2 regions of the Variovorax sp. V93 genome follow, and region 2 is predicted to be linked to the other one. Evidence: riboswitches for the same ligand, from Rfam matches in the RefSeq annotation. Region 2 holds a riboswitch; the other holds the start of a gene.

Region 1 (9,033 bases), 1.9 Mb from region 2:
ATGAGCAGCATCGCGGCATGCGCCGCCGGCGTGCGCGTGACCGGCTGCGCGGTCTCGCAGCGCAGCGGCATCAGCAGGTTGGTGAGCCAGAGCGTGAGGCAGTCGACCACCACCAGCGTCTCGGGCGAACTCTGGGTGACGATGGCGCGCGCCAGCTCGACCGGCTCTTCCACGGTCCGCAGGGCGGGCACGCGGCGGGCGCGGTCGGCCTGGTGGCGCACGATGCGCTCCTGCATCTCGTCGTCATGCGCCTGGGCGGTGGCAATCAGCACGGCGCGCCGCATTCCGGGCGCCTCGGCCAGCCAGTCGGCGGCGCGCTGCTCGGCGCGGCGCGACTTGCCGCTTTTCTGGCCACCGAGGATGAATTCGTGTTCAACGCGCATGCGCATCGGCCTCCGGGGTTTCGCGTTCGAGCTCGATCGGCATCGCGCCGAACAGGCTGGCCGTGGCTTCGGGGCTGGACGCGAACCACGCATGAAAATAGCTCGCCCGCACCGGGCCGTGCACATAGAAGGCCTCTCCAGCGCGGGCGTCCGCGCCCGGCCTGCCGGTGAAGGCCGCCGGCACCAGCGGCGTCTCGCAGCTCGAATAATGAAAGGTGTGGCCGCGCAGGGTGTGGGCACCCAGTGCGAGCTGCTGCGGCCCGAGGCCGGCGAGCCGCTTGTGCATCGCCACCCGGCCGGGCAGCAGGCCCCAGAGCGCGTGCGATGCGCCATCGGCCGTCTCCAGTTGCTCGAACAGCGACATCATGCCGCCGCACTCGGCCCAGACCGGCCTGCCCGCGGCCACATGCGCGGCCAGCGCCGCGCGCAGGGAATCGCTGGCGGACAGCGCCTTGGCATGCAGTTCGGGGTAGCCGCCGGGCAGCCAGAGCGCATCGCATGCGGGCAGCGCATCGCCGGCGAGCGGTGAGAAGAACACGACCCGCGCGCCCAGCGCCGCCAGCACGTCGAGGTTGGCCGGATAGATGAAGGCAAAGGCCGCGTCGCGCGCGACCGCGATGGTGCGGCCCTGCAGCAGCGGATCGATGCGCGCCGGCGGCTCGGCCGGGGCAGCCTCGAAGCGTACCAGCGGCCATTCGGCAAGCGGCCGCTTGCCGAATGGCGTGGCGGCCATCGCGTCGGCCGCCGCATCGAGCCGCGCCATCGCGTCGCCGAGTTCGTGCGCGGCGACCAGGCCCAGGTGCCGCTCGGGCAGCTCGAAGCCGGCGCCGCGCGGCAAGCTGCCGAGCCATTGCGCCGGTTCGCGCAAGGCCTCCTTCAGCATGCCGGCATGGCGCTCGCCGGCCACGCGGTTGGCCAGCACGCCGGCCCAGGGCAGCGCGGGACGGAAGTTCTGCAGGCCGTAGGCCAGCGCGCCGAAGGTGCCGGCCATGGCCTGTGCATCGATCACGGCCAGCACCGGCAGGCCGAAGCGCTCGGCCAGGTCCGCCGCGCTGGGGCTGCCGTCGAACAGGCCCATGACGCCTTCGACGATCAGCAGGTCGGCCTCGGCCGCGGCCGCATGCAGCCGCCGGCGGCAGTCGGCCTCGCCGGTCATCCAGAGATCGAGCGAATGCACCGGCGCGCCGCTGGCGAGCGCCAGCCAGCAGGGGTCGAGAAAGTCGGGCCCGCACTTGAAGACCCGCACGCGCCGGCCCTGGCGCGCATGCAGCCGCGCCAGGGCGGCCGCGACCGTGGTCTTGCCCTGTCCCGAAGCCGGGGCCGCCACCAGCACGGCGGCGCAGGCGTGCGCAGCGACCGATTCGCTGTTCGCGTCGTACTGGCTTATTGCGGTGTCCACTTCAGGCCGATGTAAGCGTTGCGGCCGTCGGTGGCGTAGCCGCGTGCAAGCGTGTAGTCCTTGTCGCCCACATTGTCGACGCGGGCCACCAGGCCGATGTCGCGCGTGATCTGCGTGCTGGCCACCAGGTTCAGCACGGTGTAGCCGCCCAGCGTGCGCGTGTTGGCCGCGTCGTCGAAGCGCTTGCTCGACGATTGCAGTTCGGCGCCCAGCGTCCAGCCGGCAACGCGCCAGTCGGCGCCGAGCGTGCCGTGGCGGCGCGCGCGGCGCGCCAGCAGGTGGTCGGTGTCCAGGTCGCGCGGGTCCTGGAAGTCGAGCGATGCGCGCAATGTCACGTCGCCGATGCGGTGGCCGCCCGACAGCGTCACGCCCTGGTAGCGGGCCCGCGCCGTGCTGGCATAGCAGCCGAAGCTGGAGCGGCAGTTGGTGGCCGAGCCGTCGAACACGATCAGGTTCTCGACGCGGTTCTGGTAGACGACGATGCCCGCATGCGTGCCGCCGTCGGTGTACTGCAGGCCCAGTTCCACGTTGCGGCTCGACTCTGGCTTGAGGCTGGCCACGCCGTATTCGCTGAAGCGCTGGTACAGCGTGGGTGCGCGGAACGCCGTGCCGGCCGAGACGGTGGCGCGCAGGCGCGGCGTGATCGCGTAGCCGTAGGCGGCGCTGCCGGTGGCCTTGCCGCCGAATTCGCTGTCGTCGTCGTGGCGCACATGCAGCTGGAGCGAATGCGCGCCCTGCACGAAGCCATAGCCGAGCGAGACCGCATCCTGCGAGCGCTTGCTCGAGAACAGGCCGCTGCTGGTGGTGGGTGCATTCTCGAGCGCGTCTTCGCGGCGCTCGAGCGTGGCCGTCACCAGGTGCGGGCCGAAGCGGAACTCGTTCTGGAACAGGTAGCCGCGCAGGTTCGTCTCGGTGCGGTAGAACGATGGCTGGGTCTTGTAGACCGACTGCGAATCGGTGACCTGCACGCGCGTGCTGTAGATGTCGTTCCACTTGCCCGACCACGACAGCCCGGCCGTGCGCAGCGTGTTGTTCGAGATGTCGTTCCTGAAGAGGATCGGCGGCTTGGTCCTGAAGCTCACCGGCGGGTCGTAGCCGGCTTCCATGTCGCTGTACAGCAGCGTGGCTTCCAGCCGCTGGTTCGGCGTGAGCTGGTAGCCCAGGCGCAAGTTGCCGGCATTGCTGCGGTAGCCATCGCGGTCGGGGCTGGTGAAGCCGTCCTTCGAGGGCGTGCGCTTGTCCATCGGCAGCACGTTGAAGCCCCGGCTTTCCTCGTGGGCCGCGCCCAGCGAGTAGTCGAAGGCACCCGATTTCCCGCTCACGCCCGCCTCCGCCTTGCGCAAGCCATGGCTGCCGAAGCCGATGCCCGCGTAGGGCGCCACGCCCTCTTCGCCGCGCTTCGTGAAGAGCTGGATCACGCCGCCCACGGCATCGGAGCCGTACACCGCGGCGGCCGGACCGCGCAGCACTTCGATGCGGTCGATCTGCGAGAGCGGAATGCTTTCCCAGCCGGCACCGCCGGTCGATTGCGAATCGACGCGCACGCCGTCGATGTAGACGGCCGTGAAGCGCGTCTCGGCGCCGCGGATGAACAGGCTGGTGGTGTTGCCCACGCTGCCGTTGCGCGTGATCTCGATGCCCGGCAGGCGCGCCAGCACGTCGGCCACGCCGACCGCGCCGCTGCGCTCGATGGTCTGGCGGTCGACCACGGACACGTCGCCCACCAGGTCCGACAGCGGCTGCGGCGTGCGGTTGGCCGTGACCACGGTTTCGCCGAGTGCCGGCGCATCCTGCTGGGCATGCGCGACGGCCGGCAGTTGAAGCAGCGCCATGCCGCCGAAGGCGGAGGCCAGCGCGAGCGGCAGGCAGGCAAGGCGGCGGCGCGCAGGCGAACGGCCGAGGGAAAGAAAACCACAGGAAGTCATGAATGGAGCGAACGAACGTCTATGCCCGTCGCCGGCTTCCCCGCCGGCGCTTGGACGCAATGGCTGCCTTGCGCGCCGAACCGAAAATCGATCGCGCATGCGGCAGCCGCCTCGTTGGCCGGTATCCGGGCTGGCAGTGCGACCCCACCGCCTTCCCAGGTGCCTGTTTCAGGGCACCCAGTGGCTTGATGGATGAGGTTGACGCTTGCGGCGTCGACTGCTTGACCGTTGCGGGGGCAGCGCAGGCGGCTTCGGCCTTGTTCCGTTTCCGGAGGGCGTTCACTCCTGCTTCCCGTTGAACCGCGGCGCGTGAACCACGCCGCAGGCACCAACGCGCAGGATTCTAGGGCCTGTGCCGGCACAGTAAGCCAAAAGTTGCGCAGCCTGCGCTTCGCCGGGAAACTACAATCGCCAACCATGCCCGCCTCCAGCCCCATCGACCAGATCGCCGAGCGTGTGGAACGCCTGCTCGTGCGTCATGAAGAGGTGCAGCGCACCAATGCGCTGCTGCAGGAGCAGGTCGAAGCGCTCACGCGCGAGCGCGATGCGCTGAAGTCGCGGCTGGCCGCGGCCCGCACGCGCCTCGATGCATTGCTCGAGCGGCTGCCGGCTGAACCCCCTTCCCAAGATTCCCCCGCATGAAGCAGATTGAAGTTCAGATCATGGGCCAGAGCTATCTGCTCGGCTGCCCCGACGGCGGCGAGGCGCAGCTGCGCGAAGCCGTCGAGCGCGTGGACGCGGCCATGTGCAAGATCCGCGATGCCGGCAAGGTGAAGGCGCGCGACCGCATCGCGGTGCTCGCCTCGCTGAACCTGGCTTTCGACCTGGCGGCCCAGCAAGCGGCCGCCGCGGCCGCGCCGCTTCCCGTGGCTGCGGCGTCCTCGGCCCCCTCGGCAGATGGCGGGGACGCCGACGCCAAGGCCGCCCAGCTCATTCAGAAACTCGATCAAGCCCTCGCGGGCGATGACCATTTACTCTGAGCGGAAGCACCCGGCCCGTCCGGGGCGTAAAATCCGAACTGTCTGCGGTGCGCGTCGGGCTTAATATTTCCTTGTTCCAATGCTCTCCGGAGCCGGGCTTGGTACATCGCTTGACGGGTGTGATCATCTCGCGTCAGATGAACCCGAAGTCTTGCTGCCCTCGCCCACCTGAACCCTGGTTCAGGATGCGGGTTCGGCGCCCACTTGCAGACACCTTTTTCCGTTCATACGGCCCCTGCATGCGCTGCACGGGGCCGTTGCTTTTTTTCAAGGCTTCGCTGCGTGACTTCCCTGCTCGACCCCCTCCTGATCGCCGAACTGGCCGCACTCGGCCTGGGCACCGGTTTCCTGGCGGGCCTGCTGGGCATCGGCGGCGGGATGCTCATGGTGCCGTTCATCACGATCATCATGGGGCACCGCGGGGTGGCCTCCGATCTCGCGGTGAAGATGGCGATCGCCACCTCGATGGCCACGATCATCTTCACCTCGGTGTCCAGCGTGCGCGCACACCACAAGCGCGGCGCGGTGCGCTGGGACATCGTGCGGCGCCTGGCGCCCGGCATCGTCATCGGCAGCCTGCTGGGCAGCCTGGGCGTGTTCGCGCTGCTCAAGGGCACGGTGCTGGCCATCGTCTTTGCGCTGTTCGTGGGCTTCTCGGCCACGCAGATGTTCCTCGACCGCAAGCCCAAGCCCACGCGCCAGATGCCGGGCACCGCGGGGCAGCTGTCGGCGGGCGGCGCCATCGGCTTCATCTCGGGCCTGGTCGGCGCGGGCGGGGGCTTCGTCAGCGTGCCGTTCATGACCTGGTGCAACATCTCCATCCACAACGCCGTGGCGACCAGCGCCGCGCTCGGCTTTCCGATTGCGGTGGCCAACGTGCTGGGCTACGTGGTGAGCGGACAGTCGGTGCAAGGCCTTCCGGCCGGCTCGTTCGGCTACATCTGGCTGCCCGCGCTCGCGGTCATTGCGGTGTGCAGCGTGCTCACCGCGCCGCTGGGTGCGAAGGCAGCGCACAACCTGCCGGTGAAGAAGCTCAAGCGCGTGTTCGCGAGCATCCTGTACCTGCTGGCGGCCTACATGCTCTGGAAGGGCCTGCAGGGCTGAGCCGCCGCGCGCCTTGAAAGCCCCTCGGCGGCCGGGTGGGATCCGTTGCGAGGCCGCGGCCCCGGCCGTATAACGGGCGCATGAAAATCCTCATTGCTGTCGACGGCAGCGCCTATACGCAGAAGGCGCTCAATTACCTGCTGGCCAACCGCGCGATGTTCGTGGATGGCCATGAGCTGGTCATCGTGCATGTCTGCACCGGTATCTCGGGCCATGTGGCGCGCCACCTCAGCAAGGAGGTGATCGCCGATTACTACGCCGAGGAAAACGCCAAGGTGCTCGACCCCGTGGCGGCCTTGCTTGCGCAGAACAGCGTGAGCAACTACACGATCGACAAGCGCCATGGCCATGCGGCCGAGGAAATCCTCAAGTCGGCGGCGACTGCGCATGCGCAGCTGATCGTGCTCGGCACCCATGGCCACGGCATCATCGGCCGCGCGCTGATGGGCTCGGTGGCCACCAAGGTGATCTCCGAGACCGACACCTCGGTGCTGCTGGTGCAGTAGCCGGGCTTTTCTCTTCTTTCCCCTCTTATTGCACGCGCTGCTGCCGCCATTCGCGCGGCGCGAGGTGGTTCCCGTGCTGCACGGTGCTGAAGGCCGACGACCAGAGCGACGAATACATCAACTGCCATGCGGGCAGCGGGCTCATGAACGGGCCGGGCGCAAGCCTAGCGGGCCCCTCGCTCCGGGGATGCCGTAGGATGCGCGGCCCTACACAAAGGCAAGGACCCGACCATGTGGAGCGATCTCGACAGCCTCGTCGAAGCCTCGATGCAGGAATGGAAAGTACCGGGACTCGCGCTGGCCGTCATCCAGGACGGCGACATCGCCGTGCTCAAGGGCTACGGCGTGCGCGACACCGACACGGGCCTGCCCGTGACCATCGACACGCAATTCCTGCTGTGCTCGATCACCAAGTCGTTCACCGCGGCCGGACTCGGCCTGCTGGTGGACGAACGCAAGCTCGACTGGGACCGGCCGGTGCGCGAGGTGATTCCCGAATTCCGCCTGCACGATCCGGTGGCGACCGGGCGGCTGACCGTGCGCGATCTGCTGTGCCATCACAGCGGGCTGCCGCGGCATGACTGGATCCACATGCCCGGCGACCTGGGCAATGCGCAGATGCTGGCCGCGCTCAGGCACCTTGCACCCAGCAAGGACCTGCGCGACACCTTCCAGTACTCGAACCTCGGCTACCTGGTCGCCGGCATGGTCACCGAGCGGATCAGCGGCCAGAGCTACCAGGACTTCACCACCGAGCGCCTGATGAAGCCGCTGGGCTTCAGCCGCTTCGGCTTCTCCATCGAGGCCCTCGCGGCCGCCGAAGACGCCGCCCGTCCCCATGCGATGGACGGCGATGAGCGCTACCGCACGCCGCTGTCGCCGATCCGCGCGACGCCGGCCGGCGGCATCAACGCCTCGGTGGCCGATCTTGCGATGTGGGCACGCTTTCTCCTCGACGGCAAGGCGCATGGACGGCAACTGCTTTCGCCTCAGGCGCTGCGCGAAATGACGACCCCGCGCGTGCACATGGGGCGCTCCCCTTACGCCGAGATCGGCGACTCGCACTACGGCCTCGGGCTCTTCTGCGAGCAGTACCGCGGCGAGCGCACCGTCGCGCACTCGGGCTCGTGGACCGGCTGGAGCACGCTCATGACGATGCAGCCCGAGCGTCGCGCAGGCATCGTGGTGCTGACGAACCGCACACCGGGGAGCGTCCAGGCAATCCTCACCTACGCCGTGCTCGACCGCATCTGCGGCCGCGAGCCGGTCGACTGGTTCGGGCGCCTGGCCCCCAAGCGCAGGCAGGCCATCGAACAGCAGGCGCTCGACCGGAAGGCGGGCGCGGAAGTCCGCAGGAGCGGAACCCACCCGAGCCATCCGCTCGATGACTATGCCGGCGACTACGAGCACCCGGCCTACGGGCGCCTGCGCATCGACAGGGAAGCGGACGGGCTCGCATGGCGCTGGCGCGGCATCGAGGAAAAGCTCGAGCACCGCCACTACGACGTGTTCATCACCCCCGACCGTCCGACGGTGCTCCACCCCAGCAACCGGACGCTCACCTTCCGCTACGACCGGCAAGGCCGCATCGATCGCATCGAGATGCCGCTCGAGGAGATGGTGGACGACATCGTGTTCCTTCGCGCTCCGGCCGGCGACGTGCTGGACCCGGCGTTCCGGCAACTGTGCGCCGGCGACTACCTGCACAGCGGCCGCGTGATCGAGATCAGGCTCGACGCGCGCGGCGAGCTTGCCATGACGATCCCGGGTCAGCCGACCTATCGCCTGCTGCCGGCCGATGGACGCAGCTTCCGCGTCGACACGCTCGAGGGCTTCGGCGTGGAATTCCGCCGGCCTTCGCCCGACGCGGTGGACGCGCTCATCTTCCACGAACCCCGCGTCACCGCGCTCGCACCGAGGGTGGCAGGGCCCTAGGCGAACAGCCCCTTGTGCTGCTCCCGCAGCAGCGCCTTCTGCACCTTGCCCATGGTGTTGCGCGGCAGCTCGGGCACGACGAAGCAGCGCTTGGGAATCTTGAAGTTCGCGAGCTTCGACTTGAGCTCCGCCACGATGGCATCGGGCTCGAGCACCCCGCCCGCCTTGGCGATCACGATGGCCACGCCCACCTCGCCGAAGTCAGGGTGCGGCACGCCGACCACCGCGCTTTCGGCCACGCCGGGCAGCTCGTTGATGTAGCCCTCGATCTCGGCGGGATAGACGTTGTAGCCGCCGCTGATGATCAGGTCCTTGCTGCGTCCGACGATGGTGACGTAGCCTCGGCCGTCGATCTTGCCGACGTCGCCGGTCTTGAAGAAGCCATCGGCGGTGAACTCTTCCTTCGTTTTCTCCGGCATGCGCCAGTAGCCCGCGAACACGTTGGGGCCGCTGACCTCGATGTTGCCGATCTCGTCGGTGGTGCAGTCGCGGCCGGCGTCGTCGCGCACGCGCAGCCGCACGCCCGGCAGCGGAAAGCCGACCGTGCCGCCGCGGCGCTCGCCCTGGGCGGGGCTGTAGGGGTTGGAGGTGAGCATGATGGTCTCGCTCATGCCGTAGCGCTCCAGGATGGTGTGGCCGGTGCGTTCGCGCCATTCATCGAAGGTCTCGATGAGCAGCGGCGCGGAACCGGCGATGAAGAGCCGCATGCTGCGCACCGCCTCGCGCGTGAGGCCGGGCTCGGCCAGCAAGCGCACGTAGAGCGTGGGCACGCCCATGAACACGGTGGCCTCGGGCAGCTTC
Region 2 (9,033 bases):
GACATCACGGCCACGTAGAGGCTGTTGAAGAACGCCTCCTGCATCAGCGGCTGCGAGAAGAATGCGACGAAGTGCCCGATCGTCGGGCTCCCGTCGGCATTCACGAACGCGGTGTAGAAGACCCATGCCACGGGCATGACGAGGAACAGCAGCAGGAAGACGGCAACCAGGCCCGCGGCGCACCACGCACCTGACCGCACGTCCGATGGAAAAAAACCGCGCATGAAATCTCCATGGCAGCCCGGCATTTGCCGGGCCGCGCGACATTGTGGTTACTTGAGAAGCGCCTCGGCCTGCTCGGCCAGGCTTCGTGCCTGGTTGTAGTTTTCCAGCGCCTTGCCGCTCCACTCGCCCTCCAGGCCGGTGATCCGCTTGTTCGCCTCGGAATCCTTCTTGTTGGCCGCGAACATCGCGATGAAGGCCTTGTCGGCCGCCATCGACGCACTGACCAGCGGCGTGAACGCGAGGCTGCGCGCCTTCTTGACCAGTGCCGCGGCCTCCGCATTGGGCTTGCGCGCCAGCGCCGCCTCGGCGCCGTGGATGGCCTTGGTCGCGGCCTTCAGCTCCTTGTGCCGGAAGGTGATGGTCTGGTCGAAGAGAGAAGAGACGACGTTGTAGCGCGTGGCCGAAAGATCCGCGTCGAACTTGACCTTGGTGCGCTTGGCCACCTCATAGGCATTCGGAAAGCCGGCCGGCATCTTCAGTTGCTCGGGCGGCAGCACCGGAAGGCGCGAGATCTGCGGCGCAACCAGCAGCTGCTGCCCTTCCTTCGACAGCGAGAACGCGATGAACTTCCTGCCTTCCTCGGCGTTCTTGGCGCCGGCGATCAGCGCGATGTTGGCCGGCACCATGGCCGTGACGCTCGGGTAGGCGAACTCCACCGGAAAGCCCGAGTACTTGCCCGCGAGCCCGAAGAAGTCGATCACCATGCCGATGCCGAACTGCCCGTTGTTGACGCCGTCGGGGACACCGAAGCTGCGCTCCGTGATGGCCGCGCTGTTGCCGGTGATCTGGAGCAGGTCCGACCAGCCCTTGTCCCAGCCCTCGCCCTGCAGGATGGTTTCCACGGTCAGGTGGGTTGTGCCGGAACGCGAGGGCGAGCTCAGCGCCACGTGGCTGAAATAGACCGGCTTGGCAAGGTCGCTCCATTCGGCGGGCGGCGGCAGCTTGTTGGCCGAGAGATAGCGCGTGTTCCACATCAGCCCGTAGCCGCCGAGCGCCTGGCCGAGGTACATGCCCGAAGCCTCGTTGAGCGGATAGCTGCCCACCATCTTGGGAACGGCGGGATTCGCGAGCGCCGGAATCGGCTCCAGCAGCTTCCCGTCGACCAGGACCTCGAAGGCATCGGGCGCCGAGGCCCAGAACACGTCGGGCCGCTGCCCTGCCGGCATTTCGCGGACATAGGCCACGCCCGCGGTGGTGCTCTTGTTGAGGATCTCGAGCTTGATCGAGGGGTTGGCTTTTTCGAACGCGGTCTTGTAGGCCTGCGTCAGTTCCTTGGGGAACGAGGTCACGACCGAGACGGTGCCCGCGTGCAGCGCTGTGCAACCAGCGAGGGCGGCCAGCGTCAGCAAGGGCCGAAAGTCGATGCGCATGGAAGTCTCCCGTTGTCTTGTGGATGGCGGGCCGAGCTTAGGGCCGGGGCGCAACGCATTCCAATCACAGTTTTTGATTCGAGGCATTGCCGGGAGCCTCACTCGGGTTTGCCCGGACCGGCAGCTCGCCGCCTCTCTCGCCCTTCGGCGCCATGCCTTGCATACTCCACGCTTTCCCCCGCCTTACCCCTTTTCATGCCCACCGACACCTCCATGAAGAAAGTGCGTGTGGAATGCCGCCACATCCACTTTTCTCACGGCCCCACGAAGGTGCTGGACGACGTCAGCCTCGACATTGCGCCCGGCGAATTCTTTGCGCTGCTGGGGCCGTCGGGCTCGGGAAAATCCACGCTGCTGCGGATCATCGCGGGGCTCGAGGCGCCCGGCCTGGGCCGCGTGCTGCTGGACGGCCGCGACGTGTCCGAAGCGCCCGCCTGGGCGCGGCAGGTGGCCATGGTGTTCCAGAACCACGCGCTCTGGCCGCACATGACAGTGGCGGAGAACATCGCCTTCGGCCTGATCGAGCGCCGGGTCGAAGCGCCGATCGTTCGCACCGCGGTCTCCGAGTGGCTGGGCGCCATCGGCCTGGAAGGCCACGGCAACCGTGAACCGAACCAGCTGTCGGGCGGGCAGCAGCAGCGCGTGGCCTGGGCGCGCGCCCTTGCCGCCGAGCCGCGGCTGCTGTTGCTGGACGAACCGTTCTCCAACGTCGACAAGACCCTCCGGCTGGGACTGCGGCAACAGCTGCGCCAGCTGCAGCAGCAGCTTGGCATCACGGCCGTGCTGGTCACGCACGACCAGGAAGAGGCGCTCGGCCTGGCGGACCGGATTGCCGTGCTCGACAACGGCGCCATCCAGCAGGTCGGCAGCCCCATTGGGCTGTACGACTACCCGGCCAACGCGGCCGTTGCCCGTGCCGTCGGCCAATGGAATCTGCTCAGCGGCATCGCGCGCGCTCGCCAAGGTGGCGTGCTGCTGCTCGACGTTGAAGGTGTCGGCGAACTGCGCGTGCCACTGCGGCCGGACATGCCCGCCACTGCGCGGCTGTCCATCGGCTTCCGTCCGCATACCGTGAAGATCGGCGGTGACGACGATGTGCACGACGCCCGCTACACCTGGCTCGCGGGCCTGGTGGAGCACGCCGAATTCCTGGGCCGGGCCGTGCGCTACCGGGTGCGCATCGGCGAGCACGCCGTGCTGGTGGACGAGCCGCATCACCGCGGCGCGGCGCGCCATGCCGTCGGCGCCGACATCGCGCTCGGCATCGAACTGGCGCAGTGCCGGCAATTCGCGTCCTAGCTTTTGAGACCCCGACGCGCCGGCTGCGATTGTCTTATGGCCGCCATCAGAAGAGGTGATTGGAACGAGGCCGGCCGCTCTGCTACTTTGGCCGCCCGACCGAATGGAGACCCTTGATGCGCATCACCCGCAAGCTCTGCTGGCTGTCCCTTGCCGCCTTTTTGCTCACTGCCTGCACCACGCAGGCACCGCTGCCAACTACAGCGCCGCAGGTCGGCGAAACAACGGCTGCGTCGACGGCGACCTACCTCGATCCAGCGCAGATCGACACCACGCGCTTCCTGGCACCTCCCCCCGACGAGGCAGCCACGCGGCGCGAGATCGAGCAGATGCTCGTGCTGCAGCGGCAGCGCACGCCCGCGCAGGCCGAGCGCTCCGTTGCCGACCTGGAGCAGAGCGTCTTCCGCTTTTCCGACGTGATGGGCGACAGGTTCAGGAAGGAAGACCTGCCGCGCACCGCCAGGCTGTTCGAGACCCTGTACAGGACCGAGAGCATTCTCAACAAGCAGGGAAAGGAAAAGTGGCAGCGCACGCGCCCGCCGCTGTTCGACAAGCGCATCGAGCCGGTGGCGCGCTATTCGTCGAGCGGCTCCTACCCGAGCGGCCACTCGGCCTTTGCCTATCTGTCGGGCATCGTGCTGGCCGAGATGGTTCCGGAAAAGCGCGCGCAGATCTTCGCGCGTGCCAGCGAGTTCGGCGAGAACCGCGTGCTCGGCGGCGTTCACTATCCGAGCGACATCGAGGCCGGCCGGCGCCTGGCGACGATGATCGTCGTGCTGATCCAGGGCAACCCCGCGTACCAGGGCGATTTCGCCGAAGCCCGGAAGGAACTGCGCGGGCGGCTCGGTCTGGACAGGTGACGCTCCGCTGCCCTGCCGCAAGCGGCTGATACACTTTGCGCGCGTTGTCAGGTGTCCTGGCGCCCCGTATCAACGGCGGGGTGGCCAGGGTGAAACGGGAAGTCGGTGCGCGGCGGTGGAGAGAACACCGCGCAATGCCGACGCTGCCCCCGCAACGGTAAACGAGTCAGAAGCAAGGCCCCGGGATTCGGTCCCGCGCCACTGTGCCGCGAACGGCATGGGAAGGTGGTCTTGCTGGAGAGCCGATGGCCCTCCGCTCGTGAGCCCGGAGACCGGCCTGACGACCAGCGCATGACCTTGCGGTGGGCGAGGATCGGCGGGCGGCGCATGGCGTCCGGCTCGATGCAGGTGTGCATCCGCCGGAACCGCATCCACTGACGCCCCTCCGATTTCTCCCGCTGCCAGGTCCTACCGACCATCTATCGCGCGGCGGGCGCGGAGGAATCATCATCATGAACGAGCGAGCCATCGCTCCAGGCAGTGCGCCGGCGCCGGGAACCGTGTGGTTCGTCGGTGCGGGCCCGGGCGATCCGGAACTCATCACCGTCAAGGGCCGCGGCCTCGTCGAGCGCGCCGGGGCGATCCTGTTCGCGGGCTCGCTGGTGAGCGAAGCCGCGATGCGCTGGGCGCGTCCGGACTGCGCCATTGCCGACAGCAAGGACATGACGCTCGAGCAGATGTCGGCCTGGCTGATCGCGCAGGCCGCGCGCTGCGAGACCGTGGTGCGCCTGCAGACCGGCGATCCGGGCCTGTACGGCGCGCTGATCGAGCTGGTGCAGCCGCTGGATGCGGCGGGCGTGCCGGTCGGGGTGGTGCCGGGCGTGTCCTCCGCCATGGCATCGGCGGCCGCGGCGGTGGAAAGCCTCACGCTGCCCGAGGTCACGCAGACCGTGATCTTCACGCGCGTCGAAGGCCGCACGCCGATGCCCGAGGGCGAGTCGCTCGAGGCGCTGGCCGCGCACCACAGCACGCTGTGCATCTTCCTGAGCATCACGCTGCTGGGCAAGGTCACGGCCGCGCTCGCGGCCGCCGGCTGGTCGCCCGATGCGCCCGTGGTGGTGGTCCACAAGGCGAGCTGGCCCGGCGAAGAAAAGATCGTGCGCGGCACGGTCGCGACCATCCAGGCGCTGTGCCGCGAGGCCCGCATCGCAACCCAGTCGATGATCATTGCCAGCCCCACGCTGGGCGCGCGGCAGTGGACCAGGCTCGCCAAATCCAAGCTCTACGACGCGAGCTTCACGCACCGCTTCCGGCGCGCGAGCGTTCCCGCCGAAACCCTGCGCCAGGAACTTCCATGAACTCCGAAACCATTCTGCTGGTGGGCCACGGCTCGCGCGAAAAATCCGGCAACGACGAGATCGAGGCCTTCGCCGCGCAATGGCGCGAGCGGCAGCCGGGCTGGCGCATCGAGGTCTGCTTCATCGAGTTCTCCGAGATCACGATGAGCGAGGGCCTGCGCCGCGCCGCCGAGAGCGCGCGGCGCGTGATCGTGGTGCCGCTCATCCTCAATGCCGCGGGCCACGTGAAGATGGACATCCCGCAGGCCATCGACGGCGCCCGCCTCAAGTACCCGATGGTGCAGTTCCTCTATGCGCCGCACCTCACGGCCTGCGACCCGATCCTCGCGGTCCTGCGGCGCCGCCTCAAGGACGCGATGCAGGCGCTCGACATGCCCGACCCGACCACCACCGGCGTGGTGATCCTGGGGCGGGGTTCGTCGGACCGCCAGGCCAACGGCGACATGGCCAAGATGGCGCGCTGGCTGATGGAGGAGACCGACCACGAGCTGGTCGACCTTGCCTTCACGGGCATCACCTACCCGCGCCTGGAGCGGGCCGTGCAGCGCCAGAGCCTGCTGGGCATGAAGCAGGTGGTGGTGCTGCCGTACTACCTGTTCAACGGCACGCTGGTCGAACGCATCGCGCGCCAGGTCGAGCACCTGAAGGCGCAATACCCGACGATCCGTTTTGTCTCCACGCGCTACTTCGGCTTCGAGCCCGAGATCTTCGCGCTGCTGGAGCAGCGCGTGGACGACCTGCGGCGCGGCGCGCCGGCCGCGCTCATGCCCTGCGACGGCTGCAAGTTCCGCGACTTCGCGGTGGAACACGGGCTGGGCGGCCATCACCACGGCGACGCGGCGGCGCATGGCCACGATCACCACCACGATCACGGCCACGACCACGACCACGACCACGCGCATGGCCACACCCATGCGCACGATCCGGTGCCGGTGCTGCGATGAAGCCGGCGTCTTCCACGGCGGCCAACGTCGTCACCGAGCAGCTCACCGCGGCGGGCCGTGCCATCGAGCACGATTCCTTCGCGGTGATCGACCGCGAGGTGGCATCGCATGTCTACACCGCCGACCAGTGGCCCGTGGTGCGCCGCATGATCCATGCGAACGCCGACTTCGACTTCAACGGCCTGACCGACTTCCATCCTGAAGCGGTCGACGCCGCCATCGCCGCCATCCGCTCGCGCGCCAGCCGCGTGCTGGCCGATGTCGAGATGATCTGCGTCGGCCTCTCGGCCCCGCGCCTGGCCCACTTCGGCATGGGCACGCACCAGTTCATCAGCGACCCGGACGTGATCTCGCAGGCGATGGCCGAAGGCACCACGCGCGCGGTGCAGGCCATGCGCAAGGCGCATCGCCTGGGGCTGGTCGACGGCGCGATCGTCGGCATCGGCAATGCACCGACCGCGCTGATCGAGATCGTGCGGCTGATCCACGAAGAGGGCGCGCGCCCCGCGCTGGTGGTCGGCATGCCGGTGGGCTTCGTGTCGGCGGCCGAGTCGAAGGACCTGGTCGCGCTCGAAAACGACGTGCCCTGGATCGTGATCCGCGGACGCAAGGGCGGCTCCACGCTGGTGGTGGCCGCGATCCACGCGCTGCTGGGCCTGGCCGAGGCGCGCGAACACGCCGCATGATGGACAAGGGCGCGCCCCGCGGCACCCGCACCGGTTTCACGACCGGTGCGTGTTCGGCCGCGGCGGCGCGCGCGGCGGTGATCGGCCTGGTCACGGGCCAGGTGCCCGGCGAGGTCGAGTGCCTGCTGCCCAACGGCGACCTCGTGCGCTTCGCGGTGCACGACGGCCGCGTCGACGGCGCGAGCGCGCATGCGATGGTCATCAAGGACGCCGGTGACGACCCCGACTGCACCGACAAGGCCCATCTCACGGCCGACGTGCGCCTACTGCCCGAGCTCGCGGGCCAGGTGGTGCTGGCCGGCGGCGCCGGCGTGGGCACCGTCACCATGCCGGGCCTCGGGCTCGCCGTGGGCGGCCCCGCCATCAACCCGGTGCCGCGCCGCAACATCGAGGCCAACGTGCGCGCGGTGGGCGCGGCGCTGCTCGACGAGGTCGGCCTCGAAGTCGCCATCTCCGTGCCGCAGGGCGAGGAGATGGCCAAAAAGACGCTCAACGCGCGCCTGGGCATCCTCGGCGGGATCTCGATCCTGGGCACGACCGGCATCGTCAAGCCGTACTCCACCGCCGCCTACCGTGCGAGCGTGGTGCAGGGCGTGCAGGTGGCGGGCACCTTGGGCCACGGCGTGGTCGTGCTCACGACCGGCGGGCGCACCGAGAAATTCGTGATGGCCGAAATGCCGGAACTGCCCGAGCCGGCCTTCGTGCAGATGGGCGACTTCCTGCGCTATGCGATGGGCGCCGCGGTCAAGGCCGGGATCCGGAAAGTGGTGATCGGCGGCATGGTGGGCAAGCTCACCAAGATCGCGCAGGGCGAGACCATCACCCACGCCGGCCGGGCAGAGGTCGACACCGGCCTGCTGGCCGAACTGGCCGCCGGACTCGGCGCACCGCCCGAGGTGTGCGAGGCGATCCGCGGCAACGAGACCGCCCGCTATGCCGGCGAGCGCATGGACGCGCTCGGGCTCGGCACCGCCTTTCACACGGCGCTGGCGCAGCGCGTCATCCAGACGCTGCGCACGCGCTACCCCGACCAGTTCGAACTGAAGGTGCTGGTCTGCGACTTCGAAGGCCGAAAGATCGCGGAGGCCCCGTGAACGACAACCACAACAACATGACCCACAAATGCCGCATCCTCGGCGTGCTGGACGATGGCGATGCGAGCCTCGGGCGCAGCGCGATGGCCCATCTGCAGCAGGCGCAGCTGGTGATCGGCGCCGCACGCACGCTGGCGCTGTTCGCGCCGCACATCGCACCCGGCGCGGTGCAGCGCGACCTCACCGGCGCACTGTCGCAGGTGCCCGAATGGATCCGCGCCGCGCAGGCCGAGGAACGCCGCGTGGTCGTGCTGGCCACCGGCGATCCGCTGTGCCACGGCATCGCGGCCTTCCTGGCCGCGCGCCTGTGCATCGAGGCGATCGAAGTCATTCCGAACGTGTCGACGCTGCAGCTGGCCTGCGCGCGCCTCGGCCTGCCGTGGCAGGAGATGAAGTTCGCCTCGGTGCATGCGAAGGACGCGGGCGACTGGCTGCCGGGTTCGCCGCCCGCGCACGGCCTTTACGCGCTGCTGCGCGACATCCGCCAGCACGATCGCCTCGCGGTGCTCACCAGCCCCGACAACACGCCCGACCGCATCGCGCGCATGCTGGTGGCCGAGGGCCTGGCCGACGATTTCGAGATGGCCGTCGCCGAGCGCCTCTGCCAGCCCGAGGAGCGCGTGGTCAGCGGCATGCGCATCGCGGCGGCGGCACAGATGCGCTTTGCCGACCCGAACGTGGTGCTGCTCTGGCGCACCCGGCTGCGCGCGCCGCAGGTGCTGTTCGGCCTGCCGGACGCGAGCTTCGAACAGCGCCATCCCGAGAAGGGCCTGATCACCAAGAACGAGGTGCGCGCCGTCTCGCTCGCGCGCATGCAGCTGCGCGCCGACAGCGTGGTGTGGGACATCGGCGCGGGCTCCGGCTCGGTCGGGCTGGAGGCGGCGCGGCTGTGCTGGCGCGGCCATGTCTACGCGATCGAGAAGAACGCGGACGACAGCGCCATCGTCGCGCGCAACCGGCAGGCCATGGGCATCAGCAACCACAGCCTGGTGCACGGCAAGGCGCCCGAGGGCCTGGCGGCCTGGGCCGATCCGGACGCGGTCTTCATCGGCGGCTCCGGCGGCGAACTGGCCGAGCTCATCGCGCTGGTGCTGCGGCGGCTGCGCCCGGGCGGCTGGCTGGTGATGAACTTCGTGACCATCGAGAACCTCGCAGGTGCGGTCGAGGCGCTCAAGGCGCAGGGTGCGAGCTGGGACGTGCTGCAGCTGCAGGCCTCGCGCAGCAAGCCGATCCTGCACATGCACCGGCTCGCGGCCG

Evidence for each region. A riboswitch is a leader RNA that binds a small molecule or an ion and turns the genes downstream of it on or off. The one in region 2 is predicted to bind cobalamin.
Region 1: linked by a shared signal. The riboswitch ahead of ACAM54_RS14315 (TonB-dependent receptor) and the one ahead of cobM (precorrin-4 C(11)-methyltransferase) in region 2 are both predicted to bind cobalamin.

Annotation. Positions count from the first base shown of each region.
Region 1 covers NZ_AP028669.1:3,002,085-3,011,117, forward strand. Annotated here, with positions in the region: gene ACAM54_RS14305 (bifunctional adenosylcobinamide kinase/adenosylcobinamide-phosphate guanylyltransferase) at 1-383, opposite strand, end outside; gene ACAM54_RS14310 (cobyrinate a,c-diamide synthase) at 373-1,782, opposite strand; gene ACAM54_RS14315 (TonB-dependent receptor) at 1,767-3,707, opposite strand; cobalamin riboswitch at 3,806-4,055, opposite strand; gene ACAM54_RS14320 (hypothetical protein) at 4,125-4,349, shown strand; gene ACAM54_RS14325 (cell division protein ZapA) at 4,346-4,687, shown strand; gene ACAM54_RS14330 (sulfite exporter TauE/SafE family protein) at 4,970-5,791, shown strand; gene ACAM54_RS14335 (universal stress protein) at 5,872-6,297, shown strand; gene ACAM54_RS14340 (serine hydrolase) at 6,529-8,232, shown strand; gene ACAM54_RS14345 (malonyl-CoA synthase) at 8,229-9,033, opposite strand, start outside.
Region 2 covers NZ_AP028669.1:1,069,318-1,078,350, reverse strand. Annotated here, with positions in the region: gene ACAM54_RS04850 (ABC transporter permease) at 1-224, opposite strand, end outside; gene ACAM54_RS04845 (ABC transporter substrate-binding protein) at 273-1,595, opposite strand; gene ACAM54_RS04840 (ABC transporter ATP-binding protein) at 1,809-2,894, shown strand; gene ACAM54_RS04835 (phosphatase PAP2 family protein) at 3,011-3,754, shown strand; cobalamin riboswitch at 3,787-4,050, shown strand; gene cobM (precorrin-4 C(11)-methyltransferase) at 4,207-5,052, shown strand; gene ACAM54_RS04825 (sirohydrochlorin chelatase) at 5,049-5,996, shown strand; gene ACAM54_RS04820 (precorrin-8X methylmutase) at 5,993-6,682, shown strand; gene ACAM54_RS04815 (cobalt-precorrin-5B (C(1))-methyltransferase) at 6,679-7,776, shown strand; gene cbiE (precorrin-6y C5,15-methyltransferase (decarboxylating) subunit CbiE) at 7,794-9,033, shown strand, end outside.